Regions from separate parts of the Paenibacillus sp. FSL E2-0177 genome, predicted to be linked through region 1. Evidence: riboswitches for the same ligand, from Rfam matches in the RefSeq annotation. Region 1 holds a riboswitch; each other region holds the start of a gene.
The links. A riboswitch is a leader RNA that binds a small molecule or an ion and turns the genes downstream of it on or off. The one in region 1 is predicted to bind cyclic di-GMP.
Positions count from the first base shown of each region.

Region 1 (9,855 bases):
GTATCGGAACAAGTACTGCATATTCTGCGTAATGAACCGTTCATCAATGCTGTAAATATTCCTCCAGTTGCTCCAAGCGTAATGAACAAACTCCAGCCTTACTTCACACTTGGTGAGAAGCTGGGCAGCTTTGTTACCCAGATTACAGATAGTGCTATTCGTGAAATCCATGTTGAGTATGCGGGTGATCTGTCAGATGTCGATACCCAACCACTTACCCGCTATATTGTGAAAGGCGTGCTCTCCCGCCACTTCGCTGAGGATGTTAACATCGTTAACTCCATGCACTTGGCAAAAACACGCGACGTTAATGTAGTAATAACTAAAGCTTCCAAAACTAAAGGCTTCACTAATCTGATTACCGTGACCCTTAAAACAGATCACGACCAAGAACGTCTCGTAGCCGGAACATTGCTGCAAGGTTATGGAGAAAGAATTGTTCAAGTGAACAAGTTCCCGGTTGATATCGCTCCTGAAGGACATCAAATTGTAGTATCCCATAACGACAAACCAGGGATTATCGGACTTGTGGGCACATTGCTGGGCGAAAATGATGTCAATATCGCCTCCATGCAAGTGGGACGTAAAATCGTTGGTGGCGAAGCAATCATGCTGCTGACCGTTGATAAAGCTGTACCTACTCATGTGCTTGTGAAGCTTGCTGGCCTGCCAGAAATCAACACTGCCGAAGAAATCATTCTTCTGTAAGCAATACGATAGAAATCAAACAACAGAGCAGCGATCCTCCTCTTATAGGAGTTTCGCTGCTTTTGTTGTTGATCGTTGACCCGTTTCGGCTTCATTTACAATATCGAATTGAGTACCCTCGTGGAGGCTTACGTACGCCCTTGAGGTTACGGACCCAGATGACCTTATATGCAATAATTTCGCCTTTGAAGCAGGGTTTCGGACTCTGGTGCCACTATTCCTCAAAAAGAGAGCTAAATCAGGTGCTTTGCCTATCAATAGCGTCTCTGGGGACCGATAGCGTTCTAAATATACGAAAATACTGCATTATAGATCAGCTGTGTCCTATACTGCTTCACACGCACATATGGGATCAAACAGATCAAGTTTGCTGTTTAGACTAAGAATGCGGGAACAGTCCGACCATCGATGTCTGTAAATCCATACTTTTCAGCCAGCTTAGCAACCTGCTGCGGTTGTCCGGTCATAGACATGACCTTAGGATCGGCTGCTAGAGCAGCGGCTGCTCTACCGATATAGGTTGTGGATTCAGTCATCTGCAATTCTTCAACCTCATGCCAATGCTCCTCATCCGTGTTCATGCTCTCCAACACCGCCTCTGTCCTCATCCAGCCCGGAGTAAGCGGAATAACTGCAATGTTGTCCTCTTTAAGCTCATTCGATAACCCGTAGGCCATGCGGACAAGTGAGTTTTTAGAAAGATCATAATAGAAGTTTCCAAGATATTTGTAATGATCCCAAAAGGTTGTGTGGATGATTAGACCGCCAGCTTTTGCCTCACGCATTAATGGTATTGCATAATAATTTGTTATCAACTGTGCCCTCACACCCGCATTAAACATATTGTCCCAATGCGCTGTAGGAAGCTCCCAGAAAGACTTCTGCTCAATAGGTAAATCGTTGCCGCCCCATACATTATTGACTAAAATATCAAGCTTTCCTTGCTCTGAAGCAATCTGGCGAATGACCGCCTCTGTCTCCTGATCTTTTGTATGATCACATCGTATGGCGCTGCCGGACCCTCCCTCCGCTTTTATTTCCCTAAGTACGTTATCAATGCTCCGCTTGCTATGCTCTATGCCAGAAGCCTCTGTCGTTCTGCCCGTAATATAAACGAATGCACCTTTCCTTGCCAGCTCCAATGCAATTCCTCTACCAGCACCTCTGCTGCCTCCGGTGACCAATGCTACTTTTCCTTTTAAAGTCATGTTCTCAATCCTTTCTACACTTGTTTTTCTCTAAATGTTCTGTATTTAATCCTTACCTTATATAAGTATAATTCTTTAATATGACATCAACTGACATATATAATATAATAATTAATTAAGAACTAACTAACATTTATTAGGAGGAGGAATGTTCCCTTAATGAGAGCCGATCGTTTGTTATCCATCTTACTTTTGCTGCAAAATCGTGGAAAGATGACGTCCCGTGAGCTAGCCCAGACCTTAGAAGTGTCTGAACGAACTGTGTTTAGAGATATGGAAGCCTTATGTACAGCGGGAATACCGATTCTTGCCGAACGGGGACGCGAAGGAGGTTGGATGCTCACAGAAGGTTACCGAACCTCCTTAACGGGTATGAAGCCCTCAGAGATTGCAACTCTGCTGCTGTCCGCAGACTCCTCGATTTTAAAAGATCTGGGTATACAAAACGACTTCTCTTCTGCCGTGCTTAAGCTGGAGGCTGCTTCCCCATCCAGGTCGAATAATCCAGCCAGTTACCTGAGCCAGCGCATTCATATAGATGGTGCCAGCTGGCACCCTTCCGACGAGACGTACCCGTTTCTTTCTGTCCTTCAGGAAGCTGTTTGGGAAGACCGTAAAGTGAAGATCACTTACCCACGGAATGACGAGATGAAGGAGCGTTTCATTGAACCTCTCGGGTTAGTCGCAAAACGTGGAGTTTGGTATGTAGTGGCACGAACCGAGGGTGAAATGCGGACTTTTCGCGTGTCGAGATTAATAAAAGCTGACTCAACTAATGAAACATTTCTCAGACCTGAGGCTTTTGATTTAAAAAGCTACTGGGAACAATCGACTTTAGCTTTTAAAGCAGCACTGCCAAAATATGTAGTGAACTTAAAGGTGAATGAGTCTATTCTTAAAGAATTACAACGTGAAAGATATGTAACTATAACTTTAGTAGAACCCTCTGCTAATACTGGGTGGATGAACGTGGAGGCCGAGTTTAATGCTATAGAATCTGCCTGTCGTATCGTACTCTCTTTCTCTCCTTCAGTTATTGTTTTAGCTCCTATCGAACTAGTAAGGATGGTAAAGTCTGCTATTAAAACAATTTCCACAATATATGAGGAATTTTGACATGAATTCTAAATATCTACTACTTAAAGAAGATTTATGACACTTCTCTATAGACCAATGACCTATAAATCCCCTATAATAACACCATTACATAAAATTTAATAAGGGGGACATTTTACCAATGAGCTGGATGCACAAACTTCCGTTAAAACAAAGAATTGTTGCCGGATGTTACCTCGTTGCCGCACTGTTTGCTATTCCTGTCTTAGTTACGTTAATGATTCTAGGTCAATTTCTCGTAGGAATTATACTAGTAGTTGTTCTTGCAGGTCTGACTTTACCTGTTGCTCGCTTCGTGGAGAGAACGCTTACATCATCTTTTGATGATATTGCTAATGTATCTCACAGTATTTCAAAGGGTGATTTCACTAGCAGAGCGGACGAAAATGGTTCAATGGGTGACGTAAGCCGCTCCTTTAACACAATGATTGATAAGCTCAAGAAGATTCTGACCGATGCATCGCAGATCACCCGTCAAGTTATGGATGCAAGCCGCGGAATCGAAGATAAGAACCAGAACCTGAAAATTGTCATGGCACAAGTAGCCTCTTCTTCTACTGAGCTCGCTCTTGGTGCAAATGAAATATCTACGGATATCGCTGATATGACAGAATCCATTAAAGACATTGAGACCAAAGTATCCAATTATACGAACTCCACCAAAGAAATGAACAGACGTTCAATACATACCTTAGAACTTGTTGAGCAAGGGCGCCAATCCGTAGATACACAGGCTGAAGGCATGCGTAAAAACATAGAGGCTACACAAAAAGTGGCTGATACTATTGAAGCTCTCTCACAAAATGCCCGCGGGATTACGATGATCACCAAGACCATCACAGAGATCGCTGAGCAGACCAACCTGCTGTCACTGAATGCCTCCATCGAAGCTGCTCGTGCCGGAGAGCATGGTCGGGGTTTTGCCGTTGTAGCTCAAGAGGTTCGCAAGCTTGCTGAAGAATCTACGGCATCCACAAAAGAAGTATTCGGCTTGGTCCGCAGCATTGAGTCAGATATTAAACAAGCCATCGATAATATTGCCATCAATGAAGAGGTTGTGCAGGTTCAGAATGAAATGATCACTCAATCTGCCCATATTTTCGCACAAATTGTACAAAGCGTGCAGTACATTACCGAGCAAATCTCTTCATTCTCTGCGGAGAGTGATCTTATGCTAGAAAGTGCCTTGAAAATTTCCAGTGCAATTGAGAATATCTCAGCAATCACCGAAGAAACTGCTGCTGGCACGGAAGAGGTATCGGCGGCTATGAATGAACAGATTAATGCCCTGCAGTCTGTTGCAGAAGAAACGGAAAAAATGACCCAGGCCGTATTTAATCTGCAAAAAACCATTCATATCTTTAAATTCTAGTTCAAAACTATCAACTGCCACCTAAGCTGAGTCTTAGGTGGCAGTTTTTTTCGCGAGGTAAAACTTCATCTCTTGGACAAGACTTTCGTCAAATTTCGAGTTTTTTTAGCGGATTATGTTGACAAAAATTAATGAGGAATATATTGTAAAGGAAAATTATTCTTATCAACTATAAATTAATATTGGCAAAATCCTCGAAAGAGGATGACGCAAAACCATGGATCTACAGCCTCATTTTTTCGTTTGAGGCCATGATTGCCAGGTTGCAGAGGAACCAGGACGGCTGAACTATTGTTCAGTCTTAGCGGTGCCTTATGCCACCAACCTGTGCTTACTATAGAGCACAGGTTTTTACTTTTTGAGTATATTGATCTATCGTATCTATTCGGTAGATTAATAACTAATATATATCAAAAAACTTGTGAGGTGTTTCTTTTGAAGACAGTCGCAGATTACATGGCGGAAGCACTACGTAACCTTGGAGTCACCCATTCTTTTGGGATCATTGGCAAATCCATTTGTCCAATTGTTCTAAAGATGGTGGATTACGGTATTGAATTTATTCCCGGCAGACATGAAGCAAGCTCCGGATTCGAAGCAGCAGGGTATGCGCTGAAAACGGGTAACCTAGGCGTAGCATTTGGTACTTCGGGTCCTGGGGGAACTAACCTGCTTACAGCAGCAGCACATGCGAAAGCTAACAACCTACCTGTCCTATTTATTACCGGCCACCAATCCATTACAGAGCTTGGAATTCCTCAATGTCAGGACTCCACCTCTTTTCTGGCTGATTTAGCTGATATGTTCAGACCTGCCACCTTGTTCAGTAAATTGGTTGAACGTGGGGATCACTTTGGTACTATTTTTAATCATGCGATTTCTGTGGCCCTGACCAAACGGGGTCCTGTTCATCTTTGTATTCCTTTTGATGTACAAACTGAAGTATTGGAAGAATGCAATATAGTAATCCCAGAAAGAGAGTCTCTAATTAGTCAAGCTAATATCGATAGAGTCATCGAAGCTATTCAAGCTGCTAAGAATCCTTTGATTATTGCGGGTAAAGGAATTAACCGCTCCGGAGCACATAAAGAGCTTGTTCAACTCGCAGAAACTTTTAATATTCCTGTAGTAACATCTCCTGGTGGAAAAGGGGCTATAGTCTGGGATCACCCACTCTATCATGGTCCTATTGGCGTTGGCGGTTCGACCCACGGGGACGATTTATTGAATAAAAGCGATTTATTTATAGTGCTTGGATCACGTTTAAGTGATATGACCATCTGTAATCTTAAACGGGAGAATCATCCAGCAACTTTAATTCAATTTGATATTGATCCAACCTTTGTCGGAAAAATACTATTGTCCAAAACGATACCGGTCACTGGGGACCTGCGCGATAATTTGGTGCACTGCCTAAATCATATTGACCCAAGCACAATCACCAAACGTGAGGCTTTGGCCGATGCGGATTATTCAGAAGAGCTTCCAACCCTCAAGAATCTTTCCCTTGCTTCCGTAATGAGCACTTTAAGTGATTTGATCCCTTATAATAATTCAATTTTCGTTGATGATGGAAGTCATGGATTCCACGCTGCAAAATGGTACAAGGTTAAGAAACCGGGCAGCTTTGTTTTTGATGCGTATTTTGCTTGCATGGGTAATTCGATCGGCATGGCTATTGGTGCAAAAGTTGCAGCTCCTGAAGAAACTGTCCTCTGCATTACAGGTGATGGTTGTTTCATGATGCTCGGCGCTGAGATTAACACCGCTGTCTGCAAAGATATCCCTGTCATCTTTATCGTGGTCAATAATAAGCAACTAGATATGGCTCTTAAGGGTATGGAGAAAACCACAGGTCGTATCGATGGAACTCTATATGAAGTACCAATGGACGCCGTGAAATTCGCTGAATCTCTAGGTGCTAAAGGCTACAAATGTGAGACTGCGGATGAATTCACAGCTGCAATTAAAGATGCGGTAGCTCTAAACCATGTTGCCGTTATTGAACTACTAACAGACCGTGATGAAGTCCCTCCGACTGCACACCGTACTTTGAACCTAAACTAGGAGGCTAACCATGAAGGAAAATATCAACAGTGGTCTCAACCACTTCACGAATCTATCAGGAGACTATGGCGCAAAAGCACTAGCTCCAATTAAAGACCACTTCCCTGACTTGGCTGAATTTATTATGGGGAATGCCTATGGCGATATTTTTCAACGTAATACTATAGCCCCTGACTGGAAGGAAATCGCAGTCATTTCATCTTTAATTTCAATGGGTCAATTCGAACAGTTGGGCGTTCATTATGTCATGGCCCTTCGTGTTGGAGTTACCGTAGAACAGCTTAAAGGTATTCTATTACACTTAGTACCCGTTATAGGGGCACCTAGAATCATCACAGCTTTTAATATCCTGCTTGCAACCATAGAAGAAATCCAATAACCCAACAGTTCGACAACAATATACAAAATTCGACTTTATTATTGCATACACTTGAAAAATATGCCTATAATAGAGTCGGAATATCCCATTACTTGCTGTATAGTGTCGAATTTTGACTTTTATAAAACAGCTAAATGGATATACATGGCTGGATATTGCAGTCGAACTGTTTTGGACAAATTCAATCTATGGGAGAGATTTAGGCATGGGAAGTTTCGTTTTGAAGACAGACACTACAAACAAGGTTATTAACATTGAGTTAGATGGAACATTTTCTGAAGAAGATGGTCTAAAATCTATTCAAGCTTATCAACAAACTATCAATCCAATTACTCCAGCTGACTATGAACTAAAAATCGACTGCAGAAAGCTAAATGTAACTGCACCAGATGTTGTACCTCTTTTAGAAAGCTGCTTTGTAATGTTTAAGAATGATGGATTTGTAAAAGTAAATCTAACGCTTGAAAATAACCCGATCCTCAAAATGCAGCTTTCCCGTCTTGGCCGTAAAGCTGGACTCGATAACATCGAGATCATTTCTGCGGTTACAGTCTAGATCTTTTAATCTTAATATGTAGGCCACATTTTACTGCTTTCCTGGAGGCGTATTATGACCGGAATTCGTATTAAAGGCATTGATATCTATCATCCCAGCAATATAGTTGGTAACGACTTTTTCATTAAGCATTTTGACGAAAAAGGCATTGATATTCGAGGTCTATTATCCGCATTAGGTCGTATTACGCGGTATAGTATTAAGGATGCGGATGAGAATTCCCTTACGATGGCTTTTGAGGCTGCCAGGAATGTTCTGGAGAAAAGTGGTCTCACAGGTGCCGATATCGACCTTATTGCCTATGCAAGTCAAACTCCTGAGTATATCTTTCCTACCAACTCATTAATGATTCACCGTTTGATCAAAGGCGCATCCCATACGATCTGCATTGACAGTAATGCTAATTGTGCGGGTATGACGGCTTCTGTGGAACAGGTTAGCCGTCAGATGCAAGCGAATCCTAGGATTAAACGAGCGTTGGTCATCGGCTCCGATTATGTAACCCCTCATGCCGATAAGAATGATCCAGTCTATTACGCTAACTTCGGTGATGCAGCGGCGGCAGTCATTCTTGAACAAGCTGAGGATGTGGTCGGTTTCATTGACTCTATCTACCAAACGGATCCTTGTGTTTGCGATAATTCCAAGTTCCCGTGCGCAGGCCTGGCTAAACTGGGTAAACAAGGTGTAGCGGCTGGAGAGTTTAATGTGAAGTTTATTCCTTTTGATAATTCCATTTGCATAGATGCTGCTTCTGAGTCTATTCGTACTCTACTGTCTAACAACAATATCGCGCCTGAAGCCATTAAAGCAGCCTGCTTCTCACAGTTTTCATTGCCTAATATCTTAGAGATGTGTGAGAAAGTCGGCATTGATCGCAATGTAGCGGTATACATAGGGGATGAATTCGGATATACCTCTACCAGCAGCCCATTTATTGCTCTACATAAAGCTGTAACTACTGGAAAGATCGAACGTGGTGATAAAGTCCTGTTCTGGACAGTGGGCGCCGGTTGGCAAAATGTAGCATTTGTTATTGAATATTAGGAGCTGTATAACAAAAAGCGGCAAGCTAGGGATTCACCTAAGCTTGCCGCTTTTTAATATAAATATGAACGCAACATCAGGACTTACTTGCAAAGGTGAGCCCCTTTTCCGCGAGAGCACTCCGTAATAGGACGATCGCCTTTGGCCCCAATCCATGTAGCTGCAGAAGCTCTCCTTCAGTAAGCTTGCTGAATTGTTGAAGCTGAACATATCCAGCCCCATGCAGGGCTCGAAGCGCCGGCTTAGATAGTCCGCCCGGCAGATCAGATTCGGTTCCTTTAACCATAGATATATACAGCTCCTTTATCACTGATATCCTTCATGCTTCTCCCAACCCATGGTACGCGCTACAGCGTCCTTCCAGGCGTTGTAACGACCTTCCCGCTCAGTTATACCCATCTCAGGCGAGAAGACCCTCTCAGCCTTGTTGAAGCTCTCTAGCTGGGCACGTGTCCAGACTCCGGACGTTAACCCGGCCAGAAGCGCCGCACCCAAAGCTGTTGTCTCCGCATATGTTGTTCTAGTAACCTCACTGCCCAGGATATCAGACTGGAATTGCATCAGCAAATCGTTACGCACAGCTCCGCCATCCACACGAAGGCCGGTCAATGGCATGCCTGCGTCTTTTTCCATAGCTCCTATTACATCTCTAGATTGAAAGGCTAAGGACTCCAATGTAGCTCGTACCAGATGTCCTGAGGTAGTGCCTCTAGTAAGGCCAAATATGGCTCCACGGGCATACATATCCCAATAGGGTGCCCCCAGTCCGGTAAACGCAGGCACAACGATAACCCCTTCACTGTCCTCTACTTCCCGTGCTTTATCTTCTGAGCCTGCTGGCTCCTCTATAAGACCAAGCCCCTCCTGCAGCCACTGAACGGCCGCTCCGGCCACGAACACACTGCCCTCTAGGGCATAATAGAGTTCATCTCCCATACCCCAAGCTACAGTGGTCAACAAGCCATGGCTGGAGGCTACAGCTTCTGTGCCTGTGTTCATTAGAATAAAGCAGCCTGTACCATAGGTGTTTTTGGCACTGCCGGGTTCTAGACAAGTATGTCCAAACAATGCGGCCTGTTGATCTCCAAGTACAGAGCGAATTGGAATGTCCGCCCCGAACCACTGTTTGTCTGCTACTCCAAATTCGCCGCCAGACATTCTTACTTCTGGCAGAATGGCACGCGGAATACGAAGCTCTTCCATTAGCTCTTCATCCCAGCACCGTTCATGAAGATTGAACAGCATCGTACGTGAGGCATTGGTAACATCAGTGACATGTACGGCTCCGCAAGTAAGTCTCCAAATTAACCAGCTGTCGATCGTCCCTGCTAGAAGTTCCCCACGATTCGCCCGTTCTCGGGCGCCATCCACATGATCCAGTATCCAGGAGATTTTCGTAGCT
Region 1 covers NZ_CP150307.1:4,783,287-4,793,141, forward strand. The annotation lists gene serA (phosphoglycerate dehydrogenase) at 1-708, shown strand, start outside; gene MHI25_RS21410 (SDR family NAD(P)-dependent oxidoreductase) at 1,083-1,916, opposite strand; gene MHI25_RS21415 (YafY family protein) at 2,076-3,032, shown strand; gene MHI25_RS21420 (HAMP domain-containing methyl-accepting chemotaxis protein) at 3,154-4,404, shown strand; cyclic di-GMP riboswitch class I at 4,579-4,675, shown strand; gene MHI25_RS21425 (thiamine pyrophosphate-binding protein) at 4,831-6,471, shown strand; gene MHI25_RS21430 (carboxymuconolactone decarboxylase family protein) at 6,482-6,850, shown strand; gene MHI25_RS21435 (hypothetical protein) at 6,963-7,406, shown strand; gene MHI25_RS21440 (ketoacyl-ACP synthase III) at 7,461-8,453, shown strand; gene MHI25_RS21445 (DNA-binding protein) at 8,530-8,739, opposite strand; gene glpK (glycerol kinase GlpK) at 8,760-9,855, opposite strand, start outside.

Region 2 (9,855 bases), 2.8 Mb from region 1:
TAGGTGTAACTTACTTGCTGTAATTCTATGGCCATAACGTATCTATAAGCTCCTTTTCACTGGTCGGAACATCCACATGAATGCCCTGGTTCTGCAGCTCGCGTGCAAGGCGCCAAGAATAAGGTTCACGCAAATGACATTTTTCCAGAAGCTCCTCGTTCCGGAACAACTCCGCCGGTGTAACATCTGCAGCCAAACCACCTCCATGCAGCGCAAGCACCCGATCCGATGCCAAAATCTCATCTGCATCATGCGTAATCATGAGGATCGTGTACTTCCCTTCTGCCCGCATATCCTGCAGAATACCGAGAAGGTCATTTCTGCTTCCTTCATCCAACATAGAAGAGGCCTCGTCAAAAATGACGATGCCTGGTTCCATAGCAAGAATGGAAGCAATAGCAACACGCTGCTTTTGGCCTCCCGACAGCTCACCCGGATGCTTGGACAACAGATGATTTATTCCTAGTCTCGTCGTATAGGAGTGCAAACGTTCAGCCATCTCTTCGTACGGCAAACAAAGCCCTTCCAGGCCGAATAGGATATCTTCCTCTACAGTGGCTCCAATAAACTGATTATCCGGATTTTGGAACACCATTCCGATACATTGCCGAATGCTTCCGATCGTTTCCTCACTAAGCAGCATGCCACTAACCACAATCTCACCAGCCCCCTTAGGCAGCAGAGCATTGAGCAGCTTGACCAACGTAGACTTCCCGCAGCCATTAGGACCAACCAAGCTAACCCATTGTCCTTGAGAGATAGATAACGTTATATTGTGAAGAATCGGATGCTCGGGATCATAGCCAAACGATACCCCATCCAGAGAGATGACTGCTTGTCCTTCTCCCTCTAAGTCTTGACCTTCGTATGATTCATTCATGTTAGTCATCCTTCCGCTGATGTGACTAATCAGTCCAAAAATTCTTCAAACAGCGATATTTTTGACAATGACGCCACCAAATAACGGACTGCATAGCCCACGGCAATTCCTGTTACTACCCCAGTGATCAGCAGCATGGGAAGATAATAAAAAATACTAAGTGATGCAAATACCATAGAAGCTGCCAGCAGCTGACCGATATTATGCGCAATCCCACCGGCTATACTAATTCCGATCAAGCTTATACTCTTACCTTTGCCACTAATCAGCATCAGCACAAACATAACAACAAAGCTAAAAAGTGAACCAAATAAACTAAACAGCAAGCTTGAGAAGGTACCTAGCAGAAATGCAGTAAGCAGTGTTTTGAGGATGACAAGCAGCAAAGCATCCCGTCCACGTAAAAAGTAAATACAAGTCAAAATCATAATGTTGGCCAGTCCGAGCTTAGCACCCGGCACCAGTCCCATCCCGGATAACGGAATCTGTGCCTCTATTAAACTTAACACTACTGCCACTGCGGCGAAAATCGCAATAATCACTGTTCTTTTTAAAGCTGTTGCAGATTCACTACTGGACATAGGCATCTATATCATCCTCCCCCGACGCACTGGTGATTTCGACTAATACTCTATGCGGTAGACAGACAATCGTCTGTTTGGGCAGGGTAATAAAACCAAAACCTAGGCAAACTTTATCAGCGCAATCGGCATCGTACATTTCAATCCCGTAATCATGCACCTTCAAAATGTTATAGCCGCGTTCCGTGCGGACCTCAATGGTTTGTTCTTCTTTTGTAAGCTTTACCGTTTTAAATAACTTACCGTCCACCGTTACATTGGCTATGAGATTTTTACCGGCCCCACCTTTGTCATCATTGTCCGAAAACCATCTCGGTACGAGAAAAGCGAGCGCAGCAATCAATACGATGGAAATCAGCCACACATCTGCGCGTTTCATAAAAATCTCCCTTATTTTTTAATTAAAATCCAGACTTATTAATTATAACGGTCTACCCTCAATCCTTCAATCAATGTTGGAGTTTATTGTCAGTTTTAGAGAGCTGTTCACAAAATAGGCACGCAAAATAACCCCAGCAGACACAACCCATTCGTCTCTGGCATTTTCAGTTGTAATTTGTAGCGTTTGCAAAAATATCCAACTTACATTTTAGCCCATTTGCACCGAGATCGCCCATCTCCTCTGGTTTACTAGCTTTTCCGGAATAATTCACAATTAACCCAATTTAAGTTACTTTCAAAATCTAAGCGCCCCTTATCGAGGTTTGTTCCTCTCTAGAATCAAATAAACCTTATCTTGGAATTCATTATTATATTTGCCTTTTAAACAATAGTGTGTTATATTTATATGGTATTTGTTTTTCGATATATTGAATATCCCCACCAAGAAGATGTCAGGCCGACTATTATACACATCGGCATTTTGGACAAAGAGGCTTTATGTTTTCTTGCAGTACTCTTCCTTTTTATGAGATTAAATTCGAAATATAGCATTCCGATTCACACTGGCGCGGTCAATGGAGCCGCAAGGGCAAAAGAGAGGTAGGGCTTTTGTCGTATTGGAAGGATTATTCTCGCCACACGGCTGCTGGAAATAACAAGGAATCAAGACACCCGTTACTCACGAACGGCGGGGGATGAATATAACGAGAAAGCATGACGGTACGTTCCTTATTCAAGGACTACGTCATGTGTGGAAAAATATAGGCGCCCGATAACCGCTACCTAGCGGATATCGGGCGCTGTCTACGTTCAGGACTTATTTTACATATCGACTTATAAAAGCTGTTACTACATCTATATACCCCGCCTTATCCGTATCATAAGACAATCCATGCCCCGCTTGCGGCACTATGAGCCTCTCTTTTGGACTCTGGCATGCCTCATACAATTCATTCATCATAGCAAAAGGTACAAAGTTATCCGCATCCCCATGAATAAAAAGAATCGGAGCCTTCGCTTTCCGCACTTGTTTTAATGCAGAGGCTTCACCAAAGCCATACCCCGCCTTCAAGCGGGTGATTAGACTTGCACTTTGAACGAAAGGGAAACTTGGCAAGCGATACATGCGTCGTAGTTGGTAAGATAATTGTGCTTTTACTGAGGTATAAGCGCAGTCCGCAACAATAGCTTTTACCTGCGGCGGAAGATCTTCCCCTGAGGTCATTAGCACTGTAGCACCGCCCATAGAGACGCCGTGAAGCACAATTTGAGCACTAGGCCCAGTCTTTTTAATCATGTATTCAATCCATTGCAAATAATCTTTTCGTTCCGGCCAACCAAAACCAATGTAATCCCCTGCGCTATCTCCATGCCCTCTTGCATCGGGAATTAGGATGTTAAAGCCTAAGTTCTCGTAGTAGATTTTGGCGTACGCCCCCATATCCTTTGCTTTACCTGAATAACCGTGGGCTAGAATGGCTGTGCGTCCCGCAGCACGATTAGATTGGAGTAAGTAACCTCTTAATTTAAGTCCATCTGCAGATACGATCTCAATATTCACGAAGCTCTGGCGAGAGACCCAATCCTTCCCCTCCCCCCAAGAAGCTCCGGCAACCGGAGGATCAGCCTTCAGATTAGGATTATTACTTAGAAATACCTTTGGCGCTCGTTTAATAGCAATACCGTAGAAGAAAAATCCCACATAGATTAGAATCCCTATGATGATTACAGCGCTAATAATGAACCATATCAATTCGCCTTCGCCATCCCCTCTTCATTTCTTTTGCAACAAGAGTATACCATCTACTTAGAATGCACCAAACTATCGCAATCATGACATACAAATAGAGCCGCCATCGGGACATTCCCGAAAGCGACTCTATGTTGATCTACCCTTTATTATTTATTCTTTTTGGAGAACTTGGTTCTCATTAATAATCCGATAAGTGCAAAACCTAAACCTGCTACATAGTAAGGTGCAGGACTTGATTCACCCGTTTTTGGCAATTCCTTCACAGGTGGCTTTCCTAATGGGATCGTATCGTCCACTACGATGATTTCATCAGGTGTTGGTGTTGGCGTTGGTGTCACTGCCGGTACCGGACCTAATGGGATCTCATCATCATCAACAAGTACTTCTGTGCTATTCGACGGTGTTGGTACTGGCGCTGGTGTCGGCGAAGCTACAGGCCCAAGCGGCACAGGATCTTCTGCAAGAACTATAGTGCCAATTACGGATGATGGCGTTGGTATCGGGAACACAGAAGTCTCTGGTGTCGACGTTGGTGTTACCTCTGGCGTTACCGTCGGTGTTGGTGTTGCTTCAGGCGTTACCGTCGGTGTCGGTGTTGCCTCTGGTGTTACCGTTGGTGTTGGTGTTGGCGTCACTGTCGGCGTTGGTGTTGGTGTCGGCGTTGGTGTCACTGTCGGCGTTGGTGCCGGTGTTGGCGTCGGCGTTGGTGTTGGTGTCGGCGTCACTGTCGGCGTCGGTGTTGGTGTTGGTGTTGGCGTTGGTGTCGGCGTCGGCGTCGGCGTTGGCGTTGGTGTCACTGTCGGCGTTGGTGTTGGCGTCACTGTCGGCGTTGGTGTCACTGTTGGCGTTGGTGTTGGTGTCACTGTCGGCGTTGGTGTTGGTGTCACTGTCGGCGTTGGTGTCGGTGTTGGCGTCACTGTCGGCGTTGGTGTCGGTGTTGGCGTCACTGTCGGCGTTGGTGTCACTGTCGGCGTCGGCGTTGGTGTCACTGTCGGCGTCGGCGTTGGTGTTGGTGTCACTGTCGGCGTTGGTGTCGGTGTTGGTGTCGGTGTTGGCGTCACTGTCGGCGTTGGTGTCGGTGTTGGCGTCACTGTCGGCGTTGGCGTTGGTGTCACTGTTGGTGTCGGCGTCACTGTCGGCGTTGGTGTTGGTGTTGGTGTCACTGTCGGCGTTGGTGTTGGTGTCACTGTCGGCGTCGGCGTTGGTGTCACTGTCGGCGTCGGCGTTGGTGTTGGCGTCACTGTCGGCGTTGGTGTCACTGTTGGCGTTGGCGTCGGTGTCACTGTCGGCGTTGGCGTCACTGTCGGCGTTGGTGTCGGCGTCGGCGTTGGTGTCACTGTCGGCGTCGGACATGGTGTTGGCGTCGGTGTCGGCGTTGGTGTCACTGTCGGCGTCGGCGTTGGTGTCACTGTAGGCGTTGGCGTCGGTGTCGGTGTCGGCGTTGGCGTTGGTGTTGGTGTCGGTGTCACTATCGGCGTTGGCGTTGGCGTTGGTGTCACTGTTGGTGTCGGCGTCACTGTCGGCGTTGGCGTTGGTGTCACTGTTGGTGTCGGCGTCACTGTCGGCGTTGGTGTCGGCGTTGGTCCAGGTTCATCACCATCGTATGGATAGTGGTGAAATTCACCACCACCAGTACCTTTGAGTGAAGCCGCCACTAAAGTACCGTTAATCTGACCATTAATAAAATCAACATGAGCATAGGGGGCAAGTATGCTTCCCATTACACCTATGCCTGCCATATCAAGATACGCAGCTTGGCTAAAGTTAAGCAAAATTTTCTTGCTGTTCAACACGTTATTAGGTAGAAATCCGAAGTTTTTCATTTTTACGTTAGAACCATCAATATTAATAATTGCAGTAGATCCTGAAGGAACATTTATTGTAATTCCGTAGGTATTAGAGACGTTATCTCCTGAAACATTAAAAACATTGACCGCAGGATCTGTACCTGTCAGGGTAAGGCTGCCATATCGGTACACTGTTGTTCCATTCGCCGGCAATGCTGCAAGTTCTGCTGATTTGTCCTTCAAAGACTGACCTACTGCTGAAAAGTCAATCGTACTCCCCTGTCTTTTTGTACCACCCTTGAGGAGCGTTACATTCCCTGAAAAATCTCCCCCGTGCACGATATTCCCATAAACAGTACCTCCGTTGAAAGTAAGATTCCCTCCAACAACAAGTGTGTCAGTCAGGGAAACCTCTGCAGCGGTCAACCTATCTCCAACACTATAGTTGGTTAAGTTAACGTTACCTCCAGCAGCAAACCTTCCTTCCGTATCCGAAACTGTTGTTATATCCCCTAGAATAAACACGTTGTAGACCGCTGCAATTCCCAATGTAGAAGAACTACTAGCTCCAGCAACTCCAGCTCCCAATGAGGAAAGCCCACTACCTACCGTCAAAATCCCAGCTAATACAAGCGAGAGTAACGGTTTTATTCTTCTTTTCAAATGGCACACCTCCTAAAACTATGATTTATATTAATCAGAATAATTACCAGAAACTCTAAAGGACCTAACAACAAAAAAGACCGCCAAAAAGAAGTGAAATTCCCTTCTCATGGCAGTCGGACGGTCATTGTGCCTTTAAGACACTTTAGACTCCTGGACTTTGCGTCCCGCCCTTTCAGACGGTTTGCTATTATCATGACTATATATATGTATTACACTGCAAGTCCAGAACTGGTAGCTGAAGCATTCTATCCAATAACAGTCTATGACTTTTAATACTTTTGAATTAATAACAGTTTAGCTCCCGACACCCACAATTGTCAATCAATTCCTTTCGATAATTCCCCGCATTAGTACCACACAAAAAAAGCGCCTAAAGGCGCTTCGCATAAGGTTTTTCATTAAATTTTAAAGTAACTGTATATAGCCCAATATGGATATCCATAAGGGAACACTCAGAATTAAACCAAAAAACAATCCACGCTGGAGGCTGCCCTCTTTTTCCATCATAATTCTCCTTTATTTGCGTTCGATACATTAATTTTTATTATTACAATTTTTAATATAATTTATTCTTCGTTATTTAGTTGTGAATTTTATCACATTGGATAAGCTGTTTAGAAATACCATTGATTATTTTTGGAATATCGGGGTAGAATACGAATATACGTTCCTATTAGAGGTGATGAGATTCATGCATAGAGCAGAAAGCAGGGACAACATGCTGGTGAAATCTTATTTATTGCTTCCGATGATTTTATCAGCTTTCGAACGGGACTCCGCCATTTTATCTACACACTTACGAACACCCGCCCCTTATCTGGAGGTGCTTGGAACAGCTGCTGCAGTAGCTACAACAGATCTAAGGGATGTTCGTGCAGAAATGAGAAGACGGGGAATCAAGGTGTATGAGCAAAACAGACTTAATACTGGAATTGAAGCCAAGTATATATGTCGTGGCTATCATGAACGAATGCTGCTGTTGAATGACATTGTTGCGGCTCAGGCTGCCATCCATATGCGCAGATACCTAGGGCTGGATATTTCATCTTTTAAGAGTTACGAAGAACAGTACCAGATTAAGTAAAGCTGTATAGAAGCCGCTGCGCTCTCTCCCCCAATCAATTAGTGAACAAAAAAATAGGCCTTACCATGGGAGTTGGCAAGACCTGAGAGAGATATACCACAAAACACTGGGGGGTGTTTGGTGTCTCTAATATATACCTCGAACCTGAAAAAAAGCTGATAGGCACATAAAAATTACATTAAAAATATTGTTCGCCGTTCAGAAGTGATTAGAGTGCTCCCACAAGCTTAGCCGACCTTTAGCTGGAATTGGATGGCTTAATGGATGAACCCCTTCAAGCTTCCAGGCAAACCGTCCTTCACTATAGTCGCCAAAATCATATTCGTTCCCATTGATCCATTCCCTTAAATCCACCTCTGGAGTAACCACATAACATCCCGCGAGCTGACCTGTAGCAATAATAGCTCCTGTCGGCAAATTATTCGCTGTATAGCCATGTTTCGCCAATACTGATTTGTACGGTTCCTGTTCACAAATCTTTTTGTCAATCCTCACTCCGGCATGGATGCCTAACTCACCGCGGTAGGCTGTTCTCCATGAACGAGTTTCAAACTCTTTTTCACCAAGAGCAATTAAGGTCGCCCAAGGCTGCCGTATTGTTATACACCGCATGATATTTATCCCCTTCGTTTATGTTGGACGTTTGTCACGGATGCCACGGATCTCGATCTCGCGTTGTGTAATCTTGCTCACCTTGACCTGATAAATAATCCCAACCGTTTGGTCGATACTCTTTTCCATCATTGATCGCCTCTAAAATAAGAACATTTATTTTTATTATATACAAACAAAAGTTCTTATAAAAATATCAATACTACAGACATTCACCTGTAACTCCCCAGAATCAATAAAGGTCGTCATAATGGAAGGGCTGCTGTTTATTCTTATATTGGTAATGTACTAAATGCTATGCCTGTGCAACCGATTTTAAATTAATGTCGTAACCACTGGAGGAGAAGGTCCATGATTCAAAAACCACGTACTACTATTAAATGGACTCTTATTTTTGTTTTTTTGTTATTAGTCACCGCCTGTAGTAAGAATGATGAAGTTTTGAAAGGAATTGTACACACAATAGATGTAGAAAATAAAAGAATTTTAGTAATTTCTGAATTAAAAGAAGAAGACTTGAACAAGGAATATAAGGAGATTCTCGAATCTAATGAGTACTCTCAAGCCATTTGGGTAAATAAAGTTGCACCTTCTAAATATAAAAAAGGCGATGAGATTAAAGTGTTTTTTGAAGTAAGTGATGATTCATTCCCTGCACAAGTTACCGCCAAAAAAATCACCAAATCAAGAATTGAGCAAAAAGAATAGAATCTACTATAAAGAAGCGGCGTCTTCAAAAGGGGCGGCGCTTCTTTGTGTAGATTTAAGGAGAAATCCATATTTATAAATTTACTCTGTGCAAAAAAAGTGACCCCACCACTTCCGGCAGGGTCTAGATCTATTTTATAAGGGGGTTATGTGATTACTATAATCCTCTTAGCTTAAATAAGTATGAAGCCCGTCTAAAGATTTGCTGAATTATTATTATTTTTATCGAAACCGATCAAATATAGTAACGTATCAATCTTAATTTCCAAATTACTACATATACAAAATGGAGGTGTGTATAAAGATGAAAATATTCAGTCTATTGCTTGTAGCATTGTCTTCCATTGGAGTAGTTGCCACATTCGGATTTTCAACATTCAGCTTAATCACAGGAATTATAGGAGGGCTTATTGCAACATTTGCAATTTCAGGCTACTTGCAGTCTGTCAGACGTGATTACCCCAATGAGAGCTATGCGAACAAACATGTTAAGTATCAGTCGAACTATAATACTTGGTAAGCAAAAACCCACCTAAACTGGTGGGGTTTTTCATATTCCCAAACACTTGTAAAATCACTTTGTGATATTAATGGTAGAAGAAACAAACGAGGGATAACGGCTAGCTGTAGAAGTGCTTTCACCGAAAATTCATTCCTTAGTTCATAGATTACTTGAGCTTTGTCTTGTTTGGTGACTTCCCCTTGTTTTGAACCTCTAGTTCAATCTATGCAGGATATGATGTATAGCCCTTTTTAAAAGCTTCTTTCCCATGATGTTCATATTGACTAATCCAATTACTGTATGACAATTAAATAGAAGAGAGCTGCTAAAACAAACCGGTATAGAGCAAACCACTCCAATCGAAGTCTCTTAATCAGTTTGATGAACGTCACTACTGCAATCATTGCCACAAGAAAGGATGTCGCAAAGCCAATTAACATTAGAAGCAAATCGTCAGAACTCAGCAAATCACGACTATCGTACAAATCCAACAAGCTTGCACCAAACATAACAGGCACAGAAATAAGGAATGTAAAATCTGCAGCGGCTTTTTGGCTAGTGCCAAGCAACAGGCCACCTGAAATCGTCGAACCTGATCTCGAAAATCCCGGCCATAACGCCAAGCATTGGAACAGACCAATTCCGAAAGCCTGTTTATAATTAATCCCATCGATAGTACCAGCGGTTTCAGTCCGCCTATTCCGCGCTGCAATGATCATCAACACGCCACCAACAACTAGACCGATCAAAACAGGGGTTGGGCCAAATAATTGGCTTTTTATTGTGTCCTTGAAGAGAAGATATAGGATTAATGCTGGTAACATAGCCAAAATCATATGAATGACATTTAATCCTTTGCTTTTGGAAAAATCCATTCTAATCATATTAACCCCAATCTCCA
Region 2 covers NZ_CP150307.1:611,125-620,979, reverse strand. The annotation lists gene MHI25_RS02860 (energy-coupling factor transporter ATPase) at 1-35, opposite strand, end outside; gene MHI25_RS02855 (ATP-binding cassette domain-containing protein) at 26-880, opposite strand; gene MHI25_RS02850 (Gx transporter family protein) at 910-1,467, opposite strand; gene MHI25_RS02845 (NusG domain II-containing protein) at 1,451-1,840, opposite strand; gene MHI25_RS02840 (alpha/beta hydrolase) at 2,660-3,595, opposite strand; gene MHI25_RS02835 (choice-of-anchor A family protein) at 3,742-6,045, opposite strand; cyclic di-GMP riboswitch class I at 6,154-6,244, opposite strand; gene MHI25_RS02830 (hypothetical protein) at 6,635-7,132, shown strand; gene MHI25_RS02825 (ASCH domain-containing protein) at 7,331-7,744, opposite strand; gene MHI25_RS02820 (DUF3221 domain-containing protein) at 8,096-8,452, shown strand; gene MHI25_RS02815 (hypothetical protein) at 8,757-8,972, shown strand; gene MHI25_RS02810 (undecaprenyl-diphosphate phosphatase) at 9,248-9,855, opposite strand, start outside.
Region 2: it holds a riboswitch for cyclic di-GMP, as region 1 does, so the genes downstream of both, MHI25_RS02835 (choice-of-anchor A family protein) here and MHI25_RS21425 (thiamine pyrophosphate-binding protein) in region 1, are expected to answer to the same signal.

Region 3 (9,855 bases), 2.3 Mb from region 1:
GGTAAACAAGGTAACCGGAACAGCTCTACGATACGCCGTCAGATTGGCGACCATATTACTGCCGGCAATCCTGCCCTGCTCAATCGCTCCGCCCCACAGTCCTTCCACATACCCGTTAATTTCAGCCACATCTCCGGCTGCATACACATGCGGATCATTTGTTTGCATTTGTTCATTTACGATAATGCCCTGCCGGACTTGAATATTCGAGCCACTTACCAGTTTCGTATTCGGTACAATACCAATAGAGTAGACTACATGGTCACAGGAAAAATGAGATTGGTCGTGCAGCGTAATTCCGGTAACATACTCAGTTCCTGTTATAGACGCTACATCAGCTCGAAGAATAACCTTCACACCTGCTTGTTCAAGGTTCTCTTTAAGGAGCTGTGAGGATTTCTCATCAAGCTGTCTGCCCATCAACCGGTGAAAAGCTTCGATCACCGTTACCTGATATCCAGCTTCATGCAGCGCCCAAGCGGTTTCGATTCCCTGCACTCCCCCACCGATTACGGCTACATGGCTGCCATCCTGCAGGTTTTCTTTCAATCTGTCCGCGTCGTTCATATCCCGGAGGGTATGAACATTGTTCAGGGCGAAGCCCTCAAGGGAGAGTGCACGATTCTTCGCTCCCATACACAATAAAAGCTTATGATAAGAAACACTCTGCCCATCTTCTGTCACAACTATTTGCCGGTCCGGGTGGACAGAACGGATTCGGGTCGAGGTTTTTACGGAGATACGGTTATCGCGGTACCATTTTTCCTTTTTAATCAGCACCTTCTCACTGTGCAGGTCGGTAAACAGCCCCTTGGTCAGCTTAATCCGGTTATAGGGCAGTTGACTTTCCTCCCCGAGGATCGAAATTTCCGATTCTGCGTCTTGATCACGGATGGCTTTGGCGGCATGGACGGCGGCTACTCCTCCGCCAACAATAACGTAATGTTTTGTCATCCTATGTTCCTCCTCCCTAAAATGAACTCAGCAGCAAATCCGAAACAAATTCAGCCGCATTTTTAATTTTTTGAACTTTCTCAGGCTCTTTCGGGGAAAATCTGATTCGTACAGGGAACTCTACATGTGTCATCCCCGTGGTTTTAATAACCTCAGATGTGCTTTGCACCGTCATGTTTGTTCCATTCAGATAATCCTGAATGACTTCAATGGCTTCACCACTCCAGCCGTAGGAGCCAAAGGCTGCAGCAAGTTTACCTTCCAGATTCATATTGTGCAATTCTTTCAGAATGTTCTCCAGGTTCCCAATCATGTCCGCGTATTTAGTGGAGCTGCCAATAAAGACCGCGTCCGCTGACGTTATGCTGTTCAGAATATCAGTGGCACTACTTTTATCTGCATCCCAGACCTCTGTCTCTATATTATTTTCCTGCAAGCAATCCTGTATGATTTTGGCCATCTTCTTGGTACTGTTTTTGATGGTGGTATATACGATGGTTGCCTTTTTTCCTTGCGTTGTTTCACGGCTCAATGTGGCGTACATCCCGATATATTTACGTATGTCCTTCCGGATCACAAATCCATGGGAAGGAGCGATCATCCGGATCTCAAGATCCTTAACAGCCTCTAACAGGGTTCTTACATATCTTCTGTGAGGATGAATAATTGCTGCGTAATAGCCCTCGAAATCTTCCGTAATATCAAACCCGGCTTCATCGCTGAATAGATTCTCCACCGCAACATGCGTGCTGAAAATATCACAAGGAAATAAGATTTGATCTTCGATACAATAGGTGATCATCGTTTCTGCGGTATGGAGATACGGTGTTTCTTTAAACAGCAGCGTTTTCCCGCCAATATCCAGCTTATCTCCGTCTTTAACCACCAGGAAGTTCCGGCTATGAAGCTTGTACATTTCCTGCAATTCGGGAACAGCAATCTCGGTGCATACGATCGTGGCATTTGCAGCCTTGGCAGCGAGAGCTGCCAGTCCACCAGAGTGATCAGGCTCTGTATGATTAATTACAATGTAATGGATATCTAGAAGATCAATCATTTCACCCAGACACTCGGCATATTCACGTCCGAATTCCATATCTACGGTATCAATGACAGTTGGCTTACCTGTTTTTAATAAATAAGAATTATAGGTAGTTCCTTTTGCCAGAATCAGGCGGTGAAATGGAACCTGGCGGTTATCGATTTTGCCTATCCAGTAAGTATCCTCGGCGATTTTTTTGAATTGTGTACTCATTTCTTTAACCTCCAATGTTTGATTGATAATGTTTATCAACAACCTTATTTTATTATGGCTGCCAAACAAAAAAGAGGATTTGAATCAAATTATAAAAGTTTGAAAAAAATGAATACCTTAAATTTAGACGATCTAAATAAAGTGATTATGCGTTGGGTCACATTTTAAATAAAAAGCCACACAAATGTTTGCACTTCGCCTTAAAGAAAGAATAACCCCTAACAACTTTATGCCATATCCTAATGAAAATAATAAAAAGGTGGATATCCATGACTGAAATACAAATAGCTGCTGTGGGAGATCTAATGGTCAAACGTTATATTATTTCGGATGCTAAACAGCCTGACGGAACCTATTCGTTCAGCCCCCTGTTTGCAAAAGTAGCTCCTTATCTGAATCAGGCTGATTTGACGATTGGCAATCTCGAAACCACCTTTGCTGGAAGCGGCCCCGAATGCCGGAAAAGCCCCCGATCAGGCGGTCCGATATTCAAATGTCCAGACGAACTGGCCCCTGCACTTAAGGAAGCCGGATTCGACGTATTAGTAACGGCCAACAATCATTGCATGGATTATGGTGCCCCGGGTCTGGTTCGGACGTTACGAGTTCTGGACCGTAATGGAATCGACCACACGGGAACAGCTAAATCATTAGAAGAATCCAAGAGAACGCTTATTAAAAACGTCAAAGGAATTACGATTGGCATCCTCTCCTACACAGCAGGAACCAACCGAATTCCTGTACCAGTGAGTAAGCCATGGCTGGTTAACCGGATATCTACGCCCAAGATCATTCGGGAGATTCGAGATTTAAAAAAGAAAGTCGATCTAGTCTTGCTTTATCTGCATTTCGGAAGCGAATATCGTTACACTCCAAACAAGAGGCAAAAAGAGCTGGTCAATCTCTTTTTTAAAAATGGCGCCGACATCATACTGGGGTCTCACCCACATGTTCTTCAACCGTTAGCGCTTCGTGGAAAAAAACAATTCGTTATTTACTCATTGGGGAATTTTGTTTCTACTAAACTAATGAATATTCCTTATACACAAAGCGGTATCATTCTTACGCTTAAAATAAAGAAGGATGAAAAAGGACACACGAGTATAACTAACGTAGGTTACATCCCGACTTGTGTAGATCGAAGAATAAAAAGCGGCAGGAAAATTACAGAGATCATCCCCATCCGCGACGCATTAAAGAGAAGCGACACCGACATAAAAACAGAACGGCGAAATCTCATGAATCGAATGTTGAAACATACGACAACAATCTTAAAGAGGGAATAGAGTCGTTACAGAAAAATAACGTTCCGCGGAATTTACCGCGGAACGTTATAGATTTAGACCTCAAAACTGTGTTTGGGTTTAGCGTAAACGATCAGGCATCATTAATTTAAGGAATTCTAGAATACCATTCTCTACTACAAGTTCTTCTCTATCTTGATCAGCAAGTACTCTTCTGATGAGATCTTCTTTACCCTCCAGTACTTTACTTGTCCAATGAGGATCAATGATAAGAGACCGTCCTACTGCTACTAATTCAGCATTTGTCAACGTGTCCTCTGCGTCCTGTTTGGTACGGATATCTCCTACCCCAATTAAAGGTATACGGCCTTTGATTTTCTCATGCACATATTGCAGGATTGATTTTTCTTTAAAATCTTCTGATGCAGATACTTTCTTGAAGTCCCCTAATGAAATATGCAGATAATCCAGCTTTTTATCAGCTAATTTATCAATGAGATAAAAGGTATCGGTGATTTTAATTCCAGGCTCTTCATATTCTTCTGGAGAAAAACGATAACCGACAATAAAATCCTTAACCTTTGAATTGTCAACAACAGCAATAACTGCATCCACTAATTGGTTAATGAAATTAAATCTTTTTTCTAAGCTTCCTCCCCATTGATCTTCACGACGGTTGGAGTGTGGAGAGAAGAATTGTTGGATTAAATATGTGTTTGCTCCATGAATTTCTACCCCGTCAAATCCAGCTTGAATAGCACGTTGAGTCGCTTTTTTAAAATCCTCAGTTACACCGAAAATTTCATCTTCTGTTAATGCTCTTGGAATTTCTGCATTCGGGCGTTCAGCAGCAATGGCGCTGGAGGAAACGGGTTGTACGCCACGCAATATTTTTGAATCTGTCATTCTTCCTGCATGGAATAGCTGTAAAATAGCCTTTGTTCCATTTCGTTTAATAGTAGATGCTAATCGGCTGAGGCTAGGAATAAATTCATCGGAGGAAACACTAAGTTCACCTTCCCATCCTTTTCCACCCTCTTGTACATTTGCTGCCGCAGTGATGACCGCACCTACTTCGCCCGTTCTTAGCGAATAGTATTTCAATTCATCTTGTGTTACTACACCGTCATAAAAGCTCATTCGCGTGGTCATTGGAGCCATAACCACTCGGTTTTTTAATGTCAGCCCTCTGCGAAAAGTTAATGCTGTGTCTAGTGCTATCATCTTTTTCCCAACTTTCATTAAATTATATTTAGATAAAATATTATATACATGCGCATACATATAAATTACAGCAATGATTTATTCTTGTCAACTAATAAAGAACTGCTATTGAATACAACAAAAAGCGCTGTTCATTGGAACAGCGCTTTTTGCTCGATATGAATGGTCCTTATTATTCTAGTTCGGCCGGTTTTACAATGGCTGCACCTTTATTATTTTTGGAATATTTAGCTTCGATTTTCGTGGTGTATGTATCTTTGGCTCCATCACTTACCAGCACATAACTCAGATCGACTGTCAGCTTTTCCGTTTGCCAGGTCTTAGTATTGACGAATAATTTCCACGTTACGCTTTTGGGTTGAACTGTCTCTCCATCCCAGAGGTTCTCCTGGTCATAGAGTTTGATTATCCCCTTAGCTGCTGTCGGATCGGTTACCGTGAATTGTAAGACTGTTTGTGCGCCAGCAGTGCTGACTTTCATGGATTTTTTATAACTTTTGACCGAATCAAGCATGGAAACAGGATCGTATTGGCCTTTAGAGTAAAAGGCATCCCATTCCGTTTTCTCCAGTCCAAGCCAATATTGTGCATCAGGATCGATTGGCTCCCCGTCATCGTCGTAACCTTCATCTTCAGATTCATCGATCAGTTCACTTCCGTCTACAAGATAGTAAAACTCCTTGTCATTGGCATATAGACTGTACGATGTTTCTAAAAGACTACTAGCGACAGTGCCTGCTGCGGCAAAATTCGGCAGACGGTTGATATCCAGCTTCAGAGTGTTGGTGTTGCTGATACGCACCCCGCCGCTTTGAATATCCTGTTTTTTGGTCACATCCAGATGGAAATTCTTTATTGCTTTGGAGGCTGCCGTTACTTTGCTGATCATCTGATCCGCGGTTACTACTGTTGAGGTAGCTGCTGACACTACTCCTGGATTAGACATCCATCCGATCGTTCCGGACAGCAATAAAGCACCTACTGCCAAACTAGTACCTATTGTTTTGAAAAAACTGTTCATGTACTTCCCCTTTCGGCCCCTTGCGATAATGTAACGCCGTATAGGTCGAAATAATAAAAGAGCTCAAAATAGACTACATATTCTTAGAGCTATCCTTTATGCTTCATAAGACATCCCTATGGCGGCCTGGCGATCATTTCCTTCTGTCGAAAGGTTTTAGACCCATGGCTTTGTGTCATCATCTTTCGATGATTTTACCTTTAACGCGGACATTCAATTAGTTTTAATAGATTACGGACGCATGTCCCACCGCTAATTTTATCATGGTTATAATTACCTGTAAACGACTTATCTTCCATTCGAATTCGCTATGATACTCAGAAGAAATACTACAATCAAAATGAAAAATGAACGATTACATACGCTTATAAGTCTTATTAATGAGAACAGTAAAGACAGGGGGTGCAGCAAAATGAGTGACCGGGAAATTTTCGAGCTCTATAAAGAACAAGTATATTATTTTTGTTACTACTTAATGAAAAATCAGGCAGATGCGGAGGATATTTCCCAAGAGGTATTTGTAAAAATTATCTTAGCGGATAAGTCGAAGGTAAGAAACTTGAAAGCTTGGATTTTACGAATTGCTTCGAATGAGTGCAACAGTGTGATCAAAAGGCGTAAGACGGGGTGGATGAAAGAAGTACGTAATTATTTACTATCCAGGTCTGAGGAATCAAACCCTGTAGAAAAACGTTTGGATCGACAGGAAACTAAAAAAGAATTACAAGGGTTATACAGTCAGCTTCCTGACAAAATCAGAATGGTAGTAGTCCTTCGTTTTATAAACGAATTGACTGTACCCGAGATCTCTAAAGTTATGAGCATACCCGAAGGAACTGTAAAATCCAGACTGAACAAGGGACTTAAAATACTAAATAGAATGGGTGGAACCCAACTAAAGGAGCTGAATAGTAATGAGTCTGTATATTGAAAAAGATAAACATATTCCCCGACCGGATTATGATTTGATGTGGACTGCCATAGAACAAGAAGCATATACACGTCAAAGAAATCAGCATGCCTCCCAGAATACTCCTAGGTCTAATAAAAAGGTTATTCCTATCAGTATTGTCTTCTCTTGCCTCTTACTTGTAGCCATTCCTGTATTCGCTAGTATGACGATTAATTGGGATAAAATTGGTGGTCGAAGTGTGAGCAATGCATTAAATAACGGCATCGGTCAACAGTATAATCTTCAAACTTCCAGTTCAGGAGTAACAATGAATTTGAACGGTGTTGTAACTGATGGAGAAAAAATGAAAATGCTGTTATCACTTGATACTAAATCTGATCTATCCAAATATACTGGATTTGCTACAGAGGAAAACATCATGACTAGTGAATCCGGTGCCAAGGCAAAGGTATACGGTTATTTAGAATACGATCCTGAAAGCCAGAAACTCATTGGAGTATATGAGACACCTGATACATTAAAGGATGATAAAAAGGACTATAGGTTTGAAGCACGGAATCTCATTTTTTACAGTGATCGGAATATTCCCTTACAATCTAATCATCAAGCAGGGGATACTATCAATACTGGAGTTAAGCAATATCCAAGCCTTCAAATCGAATCCGTTCGATATGTTTCCAATCAAACCATTATCCGTTACAAAGTCGCTGCATCACCATCTGACTTAGGACGGGGTAATCCACATTTGGTAGTTAGTACTGGTGGTCAAAAGAATGAAGCAATTCCAACCATCATGCCTAACGAAGGATCGGATTTATTTATTGAACAGGTTTTCAATATAACTGAATCAGATTGGAAGGAAGCTAGTCTTCATTTTAGTTACATTGAAGAAGCGAAACGATTTTCAGGTACGTGGAAGTTCGATTTTAAAGCAGATGGACAAAAAGCAAGTGAGGCGATTTACACTAAGAAACTGTATAACAGTCCTGAATTTCAAGAAAAGACCGGCATAACCTTAGATCAGCTAGTGGTTACCCCTTTGGATATCCAAATTCTAATAGATGAAAATGATTCGCTTAAAAAAGGAATTGCCCACTATAATACCGCTCAGTTGGTTATAGGTGATCAAACAATCACTGGGGGTTGGAATTTGAAAGGAGATCATTCCGAAAGCTACCAGCATTTATTTCAATTCGAATCTCCGGAATGGTATAACGACTGGTCCGATGTTCCAATGAAACTTATATTAAAGGATGCTGTCATTGAGAAACGTGATACTACTAAGAATTGGATCACTATAAACAAACCTAAAGAAGAAAAGCAGTTCACTTCACTTGATGTCGATGGGTTAAAAATTGAATTCACTTACTATACTGAGGGCGAAAATTTGATTGTCGAATCAACATCCAAATCTTCTGGCTTCAAAAGCGTTAACCAAACTACGTTACGGATTAATGGCAAAGAAGTGGTGCCTGAAATTACACCTAAGGGCATGATATCTACAGGAACTAATATTGATAGCTACAAAGATATCCCTTTCGACGAAAAAATCGAACTGAACCCTGGTATCTATAAATATAGCGATCCTAGCCGGAACGAGGAAATTAAACTTTAATACAGGAAGTTAATCTATGTCCCGCCCTTTCTAGTTAATCCTAAGGGCGGGTTATTTTTGGATAGAATCATTTCTGTTTATGTTTCTCTTTTATTTCCTTCACAACAAAAAAAGCATAAAACGGACTCAAGTCCGCTTTATGCTTTCCATTATTAAGATAAACAATATTTAACCAGCGCATCTCGCACACCATGCTCGTTGTTAGACCCCGTGACAGCATTCGCTGCCGCTTTGACCTCAACCGGAGAATTATCCATCGCAACGCCCATACCCGCGTATGTAAGCATAGAAATATCATTAAAATAATTACCGATCGAAAGAACTTCCTCTTGCGGAATTCCCAGCTTCACAGCCAGATTCTTTAAGGCGTTGCCCTTGGAGGCTTCCGGATGCATCAAGTCAACGAAAAATTCACCACTGCGCAAAATATTGTACTCATGGGTCCAAGTACGCCATTCACGTTCAGCTTCGTCAAGGATTTCTGGTTGTGTAAATACAGTAAACTTAACAACCGGTTCACGGAAATCTTCCCATGCTGGCAGTGTAGCCGGCACGATACGGAAGTGTTCATACATATAATTGGCTTCTTTGGTCAGGTTTTCTACATTATCTACATACATATCAAAAGCCGTATTCACATCATAATGAATATCATGCTTTCTACAATAATCAATATAAGGGTCAAGACCACGAGCATCCATACCGTATTGATGCAGCACTTCCCGATCTTTCACACGAACCGTAGCAGCTCCATTATGACCCAGCACATAACCAGACAGCCCCATTTCCTCCATAAAAGGAATCGAGTTCTGCGGACTGCGGCCGGTACATAACACGATCTGCCCGCCAAGACGCGTAACCTCAGCAATGGCTTCTTTATTCTCAGTGCTCAAGTGGTGATCATCATTCAACAGCGTACCATCTACATCTAGTGCAATCAGTTTGTATCTCATACTCCCACCATCCTTGTCTTTCTTTTTCTATATATATTGAACCTGGCTATTTGAGTTAAGTTTCAGTCGCAACTGCGGTTAATATTTGGACTTCCAGCCGCTGTTGTTTCCAGATTTCTTGATTTATACCGTTTACTAGTGGTTGAAATCCGGAAACAAAGGCGGTCGCTATCGCTTTTACAGTTCCAAATTTCCCCTCCGCCACTCCATTCCCTTATCCCAAGTTTCCAAATTCAATTTACATACCATTTTTTCTCTATATTATTGTTCTAATGCTTCTGTACTTATGAGTGCCAGTTCCTCTAGCGTAAGTTCACGACTAGCTCCCAGTGGCAGGCTTTCGTCCAGCTTCAATTCTCCCATAGATACTCGTTTCAGAAAAGTGACTTTTTTGCCGACAGCTTGGAACATTCGCTTCACCTGGTGAAACTTTCCTTCTGTGATGATCAGCGAAATATGTGAGATTACTTTACTGCCGCGTTCTCTTCCCAATATAGTTAGCTGTGCAGGTAAAGTAACATATCCATCTTCCAGCTCAACACCTGCCGCAAAAGCCGCTACATCGTCTGCATCTACGTCTCCCTCAACTGTAGCTTCATACGTCTTAGGGACATGCTTGCGTGGCGATAGTAGCTCGTGAGCAAGCTTTCCATCATTCGTGAGCAGAAGCAGCCCT
Region 3 covers NZ_CP150307.1:2,508,868-2,518,722, reverse strand. The annotation lists gene MHI25_RS11135 (FAD-dependent oxidoreductase) at 1-954, opposite strand, end outside; gene MHI25_RS11130 (FprA family A-type flavoprotein) at 971-2,209, opposite strand; gene MHI25_RS11125 (CapA family protein) at 2,479-3,495, shown strand; gene MHI25_RS11120 (NADH-dependent flavin oxidoreductase) at 3,574-4,695, opposite strand; gene MHI25_RS11115 (DUF6612 family protein) at 4,850-5,698, opposite strand; cyclic di-GMP riboswitch class I at 5,816-5,907, opposite strand; gene MHI25_RS11110 (RNA polymerase sigma factor) at 6,111-6,629, shown strand; gene MHI25_RS11105 (DUF4179 domain-containing protein) at 6,613-8,226, shown strand; gene MHI25_RS11100 (Cof-type HAD-IIB family hydrolase) at 8,379-9,179, opposite strand; gene MHI25_RS11095 (pseudouridine synthase) at 9,441-9,855, opposite strand, start outside.
Region 3: it holds a riboswitch for cyclic di-GMP, as region 1 does, so the genes downstream of both, MHI25_RS11115 (DUF6612 family protein) here and MHI25_RS21425 (thiamine pyrophosphate-binding protein) in region 1, are expected to answer to the same signal.